3 regions of the Blautia sp. Marseille-P2398 genome follow, and region 2 is predicted to be linked to each of the others. Evidence: riboswitches for the same ligand, from Rfam matches in the RefSeq annotation. Region 2 holds a riboswitch; each other region holds the start of a gene.

Region 1 (3,286 bases), on a different contig from region 2:
CTCTTTGATCTCAGTGTCAGAGTCCATGGTGATCTTCAGGTGGATGACCATCACACCATCGAGGATACAGGAATTGTTCTGGGAACTGCATTAAAAGAAGCAATTGGTGACAAAAAGGGGATTAAGCGCTATGGAAGCTGCATCCTTCCCATGGATGAATCCCTGGTGCTCTGTGCGATCGATCTGTCCGGAAGACCTTACTTTGTATGGGATGCAGAGTTTACCACAGACAGGATCGGTGACATGTCTACGGAAATGGTAAAAGAGTTCTTCTATGCCATTTCCTATGCCTGTGGCATGAATCTTCATATCAGGGTTCTGGCAGGTGGGAATAATCACCATGTAGCAGAAGCAATGTTCAAAAGTTTTGCCAAAGCACTGGACGCAGCCACATCCTATGATCCAAGGATCACAGATATTCTGTCTACCAAGGGCAGTTTGTAAAATTTGAAAATTTACGAAATGATTTATGGCAATCAATAAATTAGATGGAGACAGAAAATGGAAAATACAGTGAATTTAAAAAGCAGCATCGCATGGTCTGATTTTAAATTAAACAGTGATGGAATGGTACCTGTTATAGCCCAGGATTATCAGACAAACGAAGTGCTGATGCTGGCGTATATGAATGAAGAAGCATTTAATACCACTCTTGAAACAGGTAAAATGACTTACTGGAGCAGAAGCCGCAATGAACTCTGGACGAAGGGACTCACATCCGGACATCTCCAGTTTGTAAAATCCCTTACACTGGATTGCGACAATGATACGATCCTTGCTAAAGTAGAGCAGATCGGTGCAGCCTGCCATACCGGAAACAGAACCTGTTTTTTCAAAACCCTGACAGAAGTGTAATGAATAACGCGATAATATACAAGCCAAAATTCCATTGCCGCAGGCAATCTGGAATGAATTTTGGCTACGTTACTGTGAACGGAGTGAACAGTAACACTAATGCCAAACATTAAAGGAAAATATACACGAATTGTATTGACATTTTTGGTAAAATGTGATAAAAAAAGAATATCCGAATTGAATATGTGCAATGTTATAACGCAAAGGTTGCATCGTACTTGATGCGCAAAAGAGAATCCGGTGAGAATCCGGAGCGATACCGTCACTGTGTATGGGAGCTGCTTTTCAGAAACCACTGGGAAACCGGGAAGGGAGAAACAGCGATGATCGAAGTCAGGAGAACTGCCTTGGCGTAGAATTTAAGGTCTGCGGTATACAGAACCTGTATTCTCATAACGATACATAGCTCTTTTATTAAATGAATCAGACAGAATCGGAAATTACAGATATATCTGGTACATATAAACCATGTATTTATGGGAAGGCGGTAGCTGCAGAATATGCAGTTGCCTTTTTTGTGCATACAATTGTCCGGAAATACGAGAAATAAAAGAGGAAAAACGAAATGAAAAGAAAATCCATGTTAGCCTTATTACTGGCAGTATCCATGACCTGTTCCATGACAGCAGCAACAGGTACAGTTGCTTTTGCATCTGATGATGCAGCAACAGAAGAGGCTGCAGATGACACAGAAGCAGCTGCAGACGATGCAGATGCAGCAGATACAGAGAAAGCATCTGATGATACAACAGAAGCTTCTGATGATGATCAGAAAGCCGCAGACGAAGTTGGTGCCCTGATCGATAAGATTTATGTTCAGGAAAGAACAGACACAACTGACGAAGACTGCAAAGCAGCAAAAGAAGCATGGGACAAACTTACAGATGCTCAGAAAGAACTGGTAACAGGTGAAGAAGCAAGCCCTGAATACTTTGGACGTGACACAGGTGATGCTTCCAAAGATGATCCTCGTAACCAGGATGAGATTGGTGAGAATGAACTTCTTGTAGTAAGTTTTGGTACATCCTTCAACGACAGCCGTGCAGAGGATATCAAAGGAATCGAGGATGCCCTTGCAAAAGCATATCCGGACTGGTCAGTAAGACGTGCATTTACAGCACAGATTATCATCAACCATGTACAGGCAAGAGATGATGAAGTAATCGATAATATGCAGCAAGCTCTTGACCGTGCAGTAGCTAACGGTGTTAAGAATCTTGTTGTACAGCCGACACATCTGATGCATGGTGCAGAATATGATGAAATGACAGAGGCAATTGATGGATACAAAGACAAATTTGAATCTGTTGCAATTGCAGAGCCAATGCTCGGTGAAGTTGGTGATGACGCTACAGTGATCAATGATGACAAGAAAGCAGTTGCTCAGGCGATCACAGATGAAGCCTGCAAGGAAGCTGGATTTGATGATATGAAAGCAGCAGCAGATGCAGGCACAGCATTTGTATTCATGGGACATGGTACATCCCATACAGCTAACGTAACCTATGACCAGATGCAGACACAGATGGATGATCTTGGATTCACAAACGCTTTCATCGGAACTGTAGAGGGAGAACCGGAAGACACAGCATGTGACAAGGTTATCGAGAAAGTAAAAGAAGCAGGATTCAAGAATGTAATCCTTCGTCCTCTGATGGTTGTTGCCGGAGACCACGCTAACAATGATATGGCTGGTGATGATGCAGATTCCTGGAAATCTCAGTTTGAGGCATCCGGTGATTTCGACAGTGTTGACTGTCAGATCGCAGGTCTTGGAAGAATCGCAGCAGTAGAAGATCTGTATGTGGCTCATACAAAAGCAGCAATTGATTCTCTTGGAGCATCTGACGATGCAGCAGCAGAAGATACTGATGCCAAAGCAACAGATGACAGTGCAGACGATGCACAGGCAGATGACGCAGCTGAGACAACAGCTGATACTGCAGAGGCTGACGCTGAATAAAAAATATTGTTCAAACAAGATAAACTGCCCGGAGAACTTGCAAAAGTTTCCGGGCAGATATATTATATGATAAGAAAAAAAGAAGTCATAGCAATTCCATAAAATACTGCAAACAGTTCGCACGTTTCTGTTCATTCCGTTCACAGTAACGTGCGCACATCTGAGAAAGATCCAGAGGAACTGTCTTAATTGCATTATTTTCTGGAATTACTATAATATATTTGCCATCACCTGTTCAAAAGCCTGTTGCTCTGCAGCAGATGGGTTGAACAGCACGATAGAAAAAACTATAAAAAATATGAAGATAAGGGAGAAGAAATAATCATGAAGAAACGTTCATTTACATTATTAATGTCAGCACTTACTATTTCAGCTACTCTGATCGGTACAAGCCCGGTTGCTGCAAAGACAGATACTGATACGGCAACAGAAGAAACCACTGATAAAGAAGAAACAACTGCAAAAGAT
Region 2 (3,286 bases):
GCAGAACATACCGCACTGACAGCCATTCCGGCAAGGATCAGTTTGGCAGAAGTAGCTTTTCCGCCCATGTTTGCAATGGCAATTACTGCAAAAGAAGTGACCATTGCACCAATAAATGCAGGAACACCAACTGAGTTTCCACCGAGAAATCCACCAACTCCAAGCATGATCGCCAGTGTTGCACCAAGGGATGCACCGGATGAAATACCAAGTACATACGGATCTGCCAGTGGGTTCTGGACAATCGCCTGCATAACTACGCCACAGACGGAAAGAGCCATTCCAACTGCCAGAGCCAGCAGGACTCTGGGCAGCCGGATCAGCCACACAACATCGTGAACTGCGCCTTCTGCATAGGCGGACAGGCTTTTGATATGAAACAATTTATATGCAATGACACTGTAAACATCTTTCAGTGACAGATCTGCATTTCCAAAAGTGATTGCTGCAAGAATGGAAAAAATCAGAAATGCCGCAAGCCCGATAAGAACTGCCACATACATGGATGTCCTGAGCACACTGCCTTTTTTTGTCTGTGAAACCTGTTCTTTCACTGTTATGTCCTCAATCAGTCAAGATTCACATCCGGATATAATCCTTTTGCGAAAGTTTCAATACCATCCTGTGTACGTGTTGCACTTGCGTACATTTCACTGAGCATGATCGGATAAACACGACCGTTCTTTACAGCGTCAAGGCTCTGAAGTGCTTCGTCATCCTTGATAACGGCAAGCTGGCTTTCTTTTACAGTTTCCGGATCATCACCTGCATATGGCATGTATACAACAAAAATCACATCAGGGTTTGCTGCAATGATATCTTCTTTTCCTGCTGTAGAAGCATCCGGGTTTGCCAGAGTCGCACCCAGTTGTGTTACCATATCTCCACCAAGGCTCTTTGCACCATAGTTTGTGATATCTTCTCCAAGAGGTTCCAGAACCATTACGCTTGGTTTCTCTTCTACATCTGCTGTTGCTGTAAGAGTTTTATCGATCACTGCCTTTGCATCATCTACGATTGCCTGTGCTTTGTCCTGTACATCAAAAATCTTTCCAAGATTTAAGATGTCTGTAAATTCATTTTCCAGAGTTCTGTCTCCGTCAGGGCGTGTGTTTGTGTTGTAATAAGTGTTGCAGCCTTTGTCGATCCAGTCTGTTACATTTCCGAGATTTTTATCAGAAAACAGGGAGCTCCAGGATAAGATCATGTCTGGCTCCAACATCGTTACAGTCTCAAGGGATGGGGTAAATTCATCAAGATAATTTGTTTTTGAAAATGCATCTTTAAGTTCATCCGGAACTTCATTGTCAAGACCTGCTGTAGCTACCAGGCGGTCTTCCAGACCAAGTGCAAGCATGGTTTCAATGCTTCCCTGATATACAGCAAGAACTTTCTCCGGTGCCTTTTCATAGGTTGTTTCGATTTCATTTCCATCATAATCATAGGTTGTGATGGTCAGAGGATATTCTGTCTTTGTACCTTCTGCGTCTGCTGTTTTATCTGCATCTGCTGAATCCTGCGCGTCTGCATCTTCCTGTGTATCAGAGTCTGCATCTGCTGCCGGCTGGTTGTCCTCTTTGATTGTCTCAGAGTCTGCTCTCTCTGCTGCAAAAGCTGCCGGAGCTGCGGAGACAGCCATAGCTGCTGCCATCATAATTGCCATGATTCTTGTGGATAAATACCTGTTTTTCATTTGACTTCCTCTCTTTTCGTATATGTTATTTACCTGTTCGTGTAACCGAAAAGATGGGACTTCAGAAAAAGTAAAATAGAAGTGATAAAAATAACGGATACTTTTTACGGAAGCTCCTTCTTTACGCTGTCAGGCAGGTTTCCTGACTCACAGATCACAGAAAGTTCCCATAAAATAAAAACTGATACAACATCCATGCTTCAGCAGTTCATGAATGTTGTATCAGAAATATTTCCAGATACTCTCTGACAGCCGGATTCCGCCTTCTCACATATTTATGCAATGACATATTACAATCCCGCTTTTTTCTGTATACAGTGGCCGCAACCGTTCAGGCATTTCACCTGATTCCCTCTCACATTACCATACACAAAATCTGCATATGATAATGTTCACTTAACAGCTTATTCAATTACGCTGATACAATTTTAGCACACTGCTTTTATAATTACAACCATATTCGAGACACATCAGAATTCTTTCTTCTCCATAAGCCGGACACCAATCCCAAAAGACCCCATATATACAATTACTGTAAACAATACAACTCCAGCCAATACCATTCCCCGGTTAAGTCCATTCAGCCATGCATCGACTGCGTCTGCTGAAAGTCCCATTGTTTTTATCAGAATATAAACTACGGCAAATATAATAGCCCACATGACCATTGCAATATAACGTCCTTTTTCCGCTCCAAAATGTATTACAAGCGGGAGCGATACCGCCAGCATAAGAAGTGCCAGTGGAATGTATATCAGGCTGCCAATGATAGTCTCACTCAGACACCCCTGAAGCTCTGCCACACCTTTACAGATTACTCCCGTTATCGTTGCAATTCCCCACGCTACAGCCGTAAGCCCTGCTCCCAGCAGATATTTTTCCGCCACATACTGTTTTCTGGTAACCGGCAAGGTCATAAGAAACGCAAGACCATTATCAAACTCATCATAACTTATAGTCGTAATGGCAAAAATTGCTGTGACAATCGTAAAATATCCTGTAGCAAAACTGACACTCCCGCTTCCTGCCAGATTCAGGATGACTTCCATTACAACAACCAGGATAAAAAACTGTTTCTGCTGTTTCATCAGTTCTATATCCTTTACAAATAATCCCTTCATACCTGTTCCTCCATCATCACTACCAGATCATCAATCTTTCCATTCTCAATTACAACATCCGGGTAATTTTCCATATAAAATTGTTTCTGGTTTGTCAGACACCTGTATCCATAAGCTTCTTTCCGGATCTTAATAAGGTATTGCTGATCCAGTTTTTCATACTCTTCTTCTGAAACTTTAAGAACTGCATAATCTGACAGCAGTACATCTGTATCCTCATGAAGAATAATTTTTCCGGCATGGATCATATAAAAATCGTCACAAAGACTCTCCAGATCTGATGAAATATGCGAACTGATCAGAATAGAACTGCTTTCATTTTCTTCCATATATTCTCTCAGCATGTTCAGCACCTCATCCCTGGCAATCACATCCAGACCAACTGTGGGCTCATCCAGAATCAGCAGTTCTGCCTTATGACTTAATGCTGCCAGTACTTTAAACTTTGCTTTCATGCCAGTGGAAAATTCTT
Region 3 (3,286 bases), on a different contig from region 2:
CTTCAACAGAGTTGATGAGTTCTATAAGTGAATGGATATCGCTGGCTGTGTGTTTGATTTCGAAAGGTGTGGAAACAATTTCACCGAAAGGCCGCATAATAGCAACCACACTTTTACTTTTAGAAACATCGATACCTACTGCGTTCATAAATTGTCACTCCTTAAGATTATTGCAATGGATAAGTACCAGTTTTACTCATTGCCTATTCAATCTACTGTGGTGTGACACGAATGCACCTAAGGTGATTCAACCTGCATAAAACGAACGCTGCGAATGAGGAACTGGTTATCAGTCTGTTTTACGGACGCGAAGTCCAAGGAAGAAAAAGATATCCAATTGCTACCTACATTCTAACAGCTTAAGCAACAAGATGGATAATTCCTTACTGGATGTAAGGGATATTAACCATAAATATATTGTAATAGGAAGAAAGTTATACCAGCCAGTGCAGTCCGCTGTCACCGGAAGTAGGGAAAAGATATGCAGAGCCGTCCAAACGGAAAGAGAGAGGGTTGTACAGAGAGGGAAACAGAACCTATAACGCAGATGCCGTAGGCGCATATAATATCCTGAGAAAATATCACTCCGTATCCGGAGTAAAAAAAGAACTGTCCGTAACCGGACTGAAAACACCGGAAATAATAAAAGTAGCTGTATAGCTCTAAAGAGCAAACAGTAGTGGTGCCATGGATGCACCCTGAAAAAAGGCGGTATCCCGCCTTAATTCAGATGCTCTGGTAACTCAGTTGCCGAGTAATTCACAACAGAGGTGTGGAAGATCATTCCTTTGATTTGTATATTCCGCATTGTGGAGATTCTGTAAAAGAGTGTTTTCTCAGACGTATTCCGGGGATAATAAGGGAAGTAATTATTTGTAATCGGGATATTGACAAATTATGGACAAAATGTTAAGATGGTTTCGTAAAAAACGAATAGCGTTTAGCGCACATGTACAGCTCATTACTACGGTAATGATTGAAGAATCGTTGGGTGAGAATCCCAAACAGGGCTTTCGTCCCTTGTAGTATATTCAGTCTGCAATTCACTGTATTCTTGTAGAAGTATTCATAAGGGATACTTTAATATAAAGGATAGGAGTGGATTCTTGGTTTGTACATTGATATTCCCTGCCGAATCCGGCAGGGATTTTTTTTGCACTTTGATAACAGAATATCGGAAGTAACGTTATCTCTTTATCTTTAGCTTTTGGAAATCCGGTGAGATACCGGTACGGTCTCATCCCCACTGTAATAAGGACGAACACTGCGAAGCCATTGGAAATTATTTCTGAGAAGGGCAGTAAGTAGGTTAGAGTATGTCTGAAAAATACTCTGGAACTTTAAGTCAGGAGACGGACTTTAGTAAAAATAAAAAACAAATATCTGTAGGCATAACGGAGGTTTATTTTTTATACCCTTTCTTATGGAAAACAGGTATCAAACGTGGTCTGAAAAGGCTGCGAAATGATATATTTTGCAGGATAACCTGCAAAAAAATAATACATTTAATTAAGGAGGAAACAAAATGAACATGAAAGTAAGAAAAAGCGTGATTGCATTCTTAATGGCAACAACAATGGTAGGAAGCACAGCAGTACCGGCTATGGCAGATACAGTAACTGCAAAAGTGTCTATAAAGACAACTGGTTTAACAGGAAAAAATAGTGCGTCACCAGACATTGTGCCAGAAAAAGTTGTTACAGTAACAAATTCCAACGGTTCTGTTACTGCACTAGATGTTCTGAAAGCAGTTTCGGGATCTGATACTGAAACAAAAGAGACTTTAAATGGTAAAACTTATCATTATCAAGGAGTTTTAAGTTGGTATGATAGTCAGTATGGAAATTATATTCCAGCTGTTAAAATGGAAAATCATGCTAATAGCGATTTAGGGAAAGTATTTGCAGATGATGGTACAGCAAATAAAACAGCAAACTCTCTTGCTAACGGAAGAGGAAAATATTTCAAATTATCAAATCTTAATACAACAGAAACAGAAAGCATGAAGGTTACAAAAAATTCAACCTGGAACAATATAGTACATAAAACAGATTGGCTTTCTGAGAAAGACTATAATAATTATTCAGGTTGGATGACTATTATTGATGGTAATACAGATAACTTAGGTGTTGATACTGTACTTTCCGACACTAAAGAACACACTGTATGCTTAGATTTTTCTATGATGATGGGATTAGATCTTGGATTTTCCAGTTATGTTCAGCAGGGAGATCAGTGGATTCAGGTTCCGGGTTGGAAATAAAGTAAATTTTAATAGCAAATAAAAAGATGAAGATACTAATGCTTTATAAAGTTTCACTTTATAAAGCATTAGTTCTTCGTCTTTTTCATATTATTTTAATTTTAGGGTGTAAATAGATATGAAGAAAAAGAAAAAAGAAAAAAAAATCTTATATCAGTTAATATTCTCAGCTTTTCTATTATTTAGTAATGCCTATCTTGTAAAAGCTAATTCAGATATATTATCACAAGATTCAACAGGGAAATACTGTATTAATACAGAACAAGATTATTATAATTTTATCGAAAATATACAAAATTATAATAATAAAACGGTTATACTATGTAATGACATTGACATTTCAGATGTTCCAGAAGCAACATCTAGTTTTGGCGGCATATTGAACGGAAAAGGACACACCATTACATATGCTTCAAAAGAAGCAAAAGAAAACATTGCTGTATTTCCTTTTCGTATAAATGACAATGGAATTGTAGAAAATATAAATGTACAAATTGATGAATCATATGCATATAATAGCGAAACAGATGAATTTCAAACTGTCTTTTCGCGATGTGATGGAATTGCAAAAGGAATAACAATTAAAGGAAACGTAACTTGTATTTATGACGATGAAGATACAGATGTTTATATAGGTGCAATCGAGGGAAACGGAACTTTAATGGATTCTTCCATAGCAATAACTTACGATTTGCAGAGTGAAAAAACAATCGAAGAAATAGCTGACGATATTGTTGATAATGATTTATCATTTGAATTTTGTCAATTAGGAACAATTAATACTGGAATAACTTACCAAAATTGTATAGGATATGGACAGTATTCGGAAGCAATAAAGTCATTAGCAGATGAACTGGAACCCAAAATAAAAGATAATACATGGGGATATCTATGTGTTTCATTTACACGAAAAAGTTTTTTTAGTACGTCAGCAAGTGCAACCAATTGTTATTATGATAAAGAAAATATGCCAGACATTAAAATCATGTCTGAATATATTACAAATAGAGATAATAATAAAGA

Evidence for each region. A riboswitch is a leader RNA that binds a small molecule or an ion and turns the genes downstream of it on or off. The one in region 2 is predicted to bind cobalamin.
Region 1: linked by a shared signal. The riboswitch ahead of ACESZG_RS04730 (sirohydrochlorin cobaltochelatase) and the one ahead of ACESZG_RS18175 (ABC transporter substrate-binding protein) in region 2 are both predicted to bind cobalamin.
Region 3: linked by a shared signal. The riboswitch ahead of ACESZG_RS08565 (hypothetical protein) and the one ahead of ACESZG_RS18175 (ABC transporter substrate-binding protein) in region 2 are both predicted to bind cobalamin.

What each region holds. Positions count from the first base shown of each region.
Region 1 covers NZ_CAXSTD010000003.1:73,619-76,904, forward strand. Annotated here, with positions in the region: gene hisB (imidazoleglycerol-phosphate dehydratase HisB) at 1-444, shown strand, start outside; partial or broken gene hisI (phosphoribosyl-AMP cyclohydrolase) at 523-849, shown strand; cobalamin riboswitch at 1,043-1,220, shown strand; gene ACESZG_RS04730 (sirohydrochlorin cobaltochelatase) at 1,421-2,818, shown strand; gene ACESZG_RS04735 (hypothetical protein) at 3,143-3,286, shown strand, end outside.
Region 2 covers NZ_CAXSTD010000024.1:15,555-18,840, reverse strand. Annotated here, with positions in the region: gene ACESZG_RS18180 (iron ABC transporter permease) at 1-554, opposite strand, end outside; gene ACESZG_RS18175 (ABC transporter substrate-binding protein) at 569-1,693, opposite strand; cobalamin riboswitch at 1,808-2,088, opposite strand; gene ACESZG_RS18170 (ABC-2 transporter permease) at 2,164-2,814, opposite strand; gene ACESZG_RS18165 (ABC transporter ATP-binding protein) at 2,811-3,286, opposite strand, start outside.
Region 3 covers NZ_CAXSTD010000006.1:61,901-65,186, reverse strand. Annotated here, with positions in the region: gene ACESZG_RS08575 (IS110 family transposase) at 1-148, opposite strand, end outside; gene ACESZG_RS08570 (hypothetical protein) at 514-660, shown strand; cobalamin riboswitch at 1,167-1,377, shown strand; gene ACESZG_RS08565 (hypothetical protein) at 1,526-2,263, shown strand; gene ACESZG_RS08560 (hypothetical protein) at 2,382-3,286, shown strand, end outside.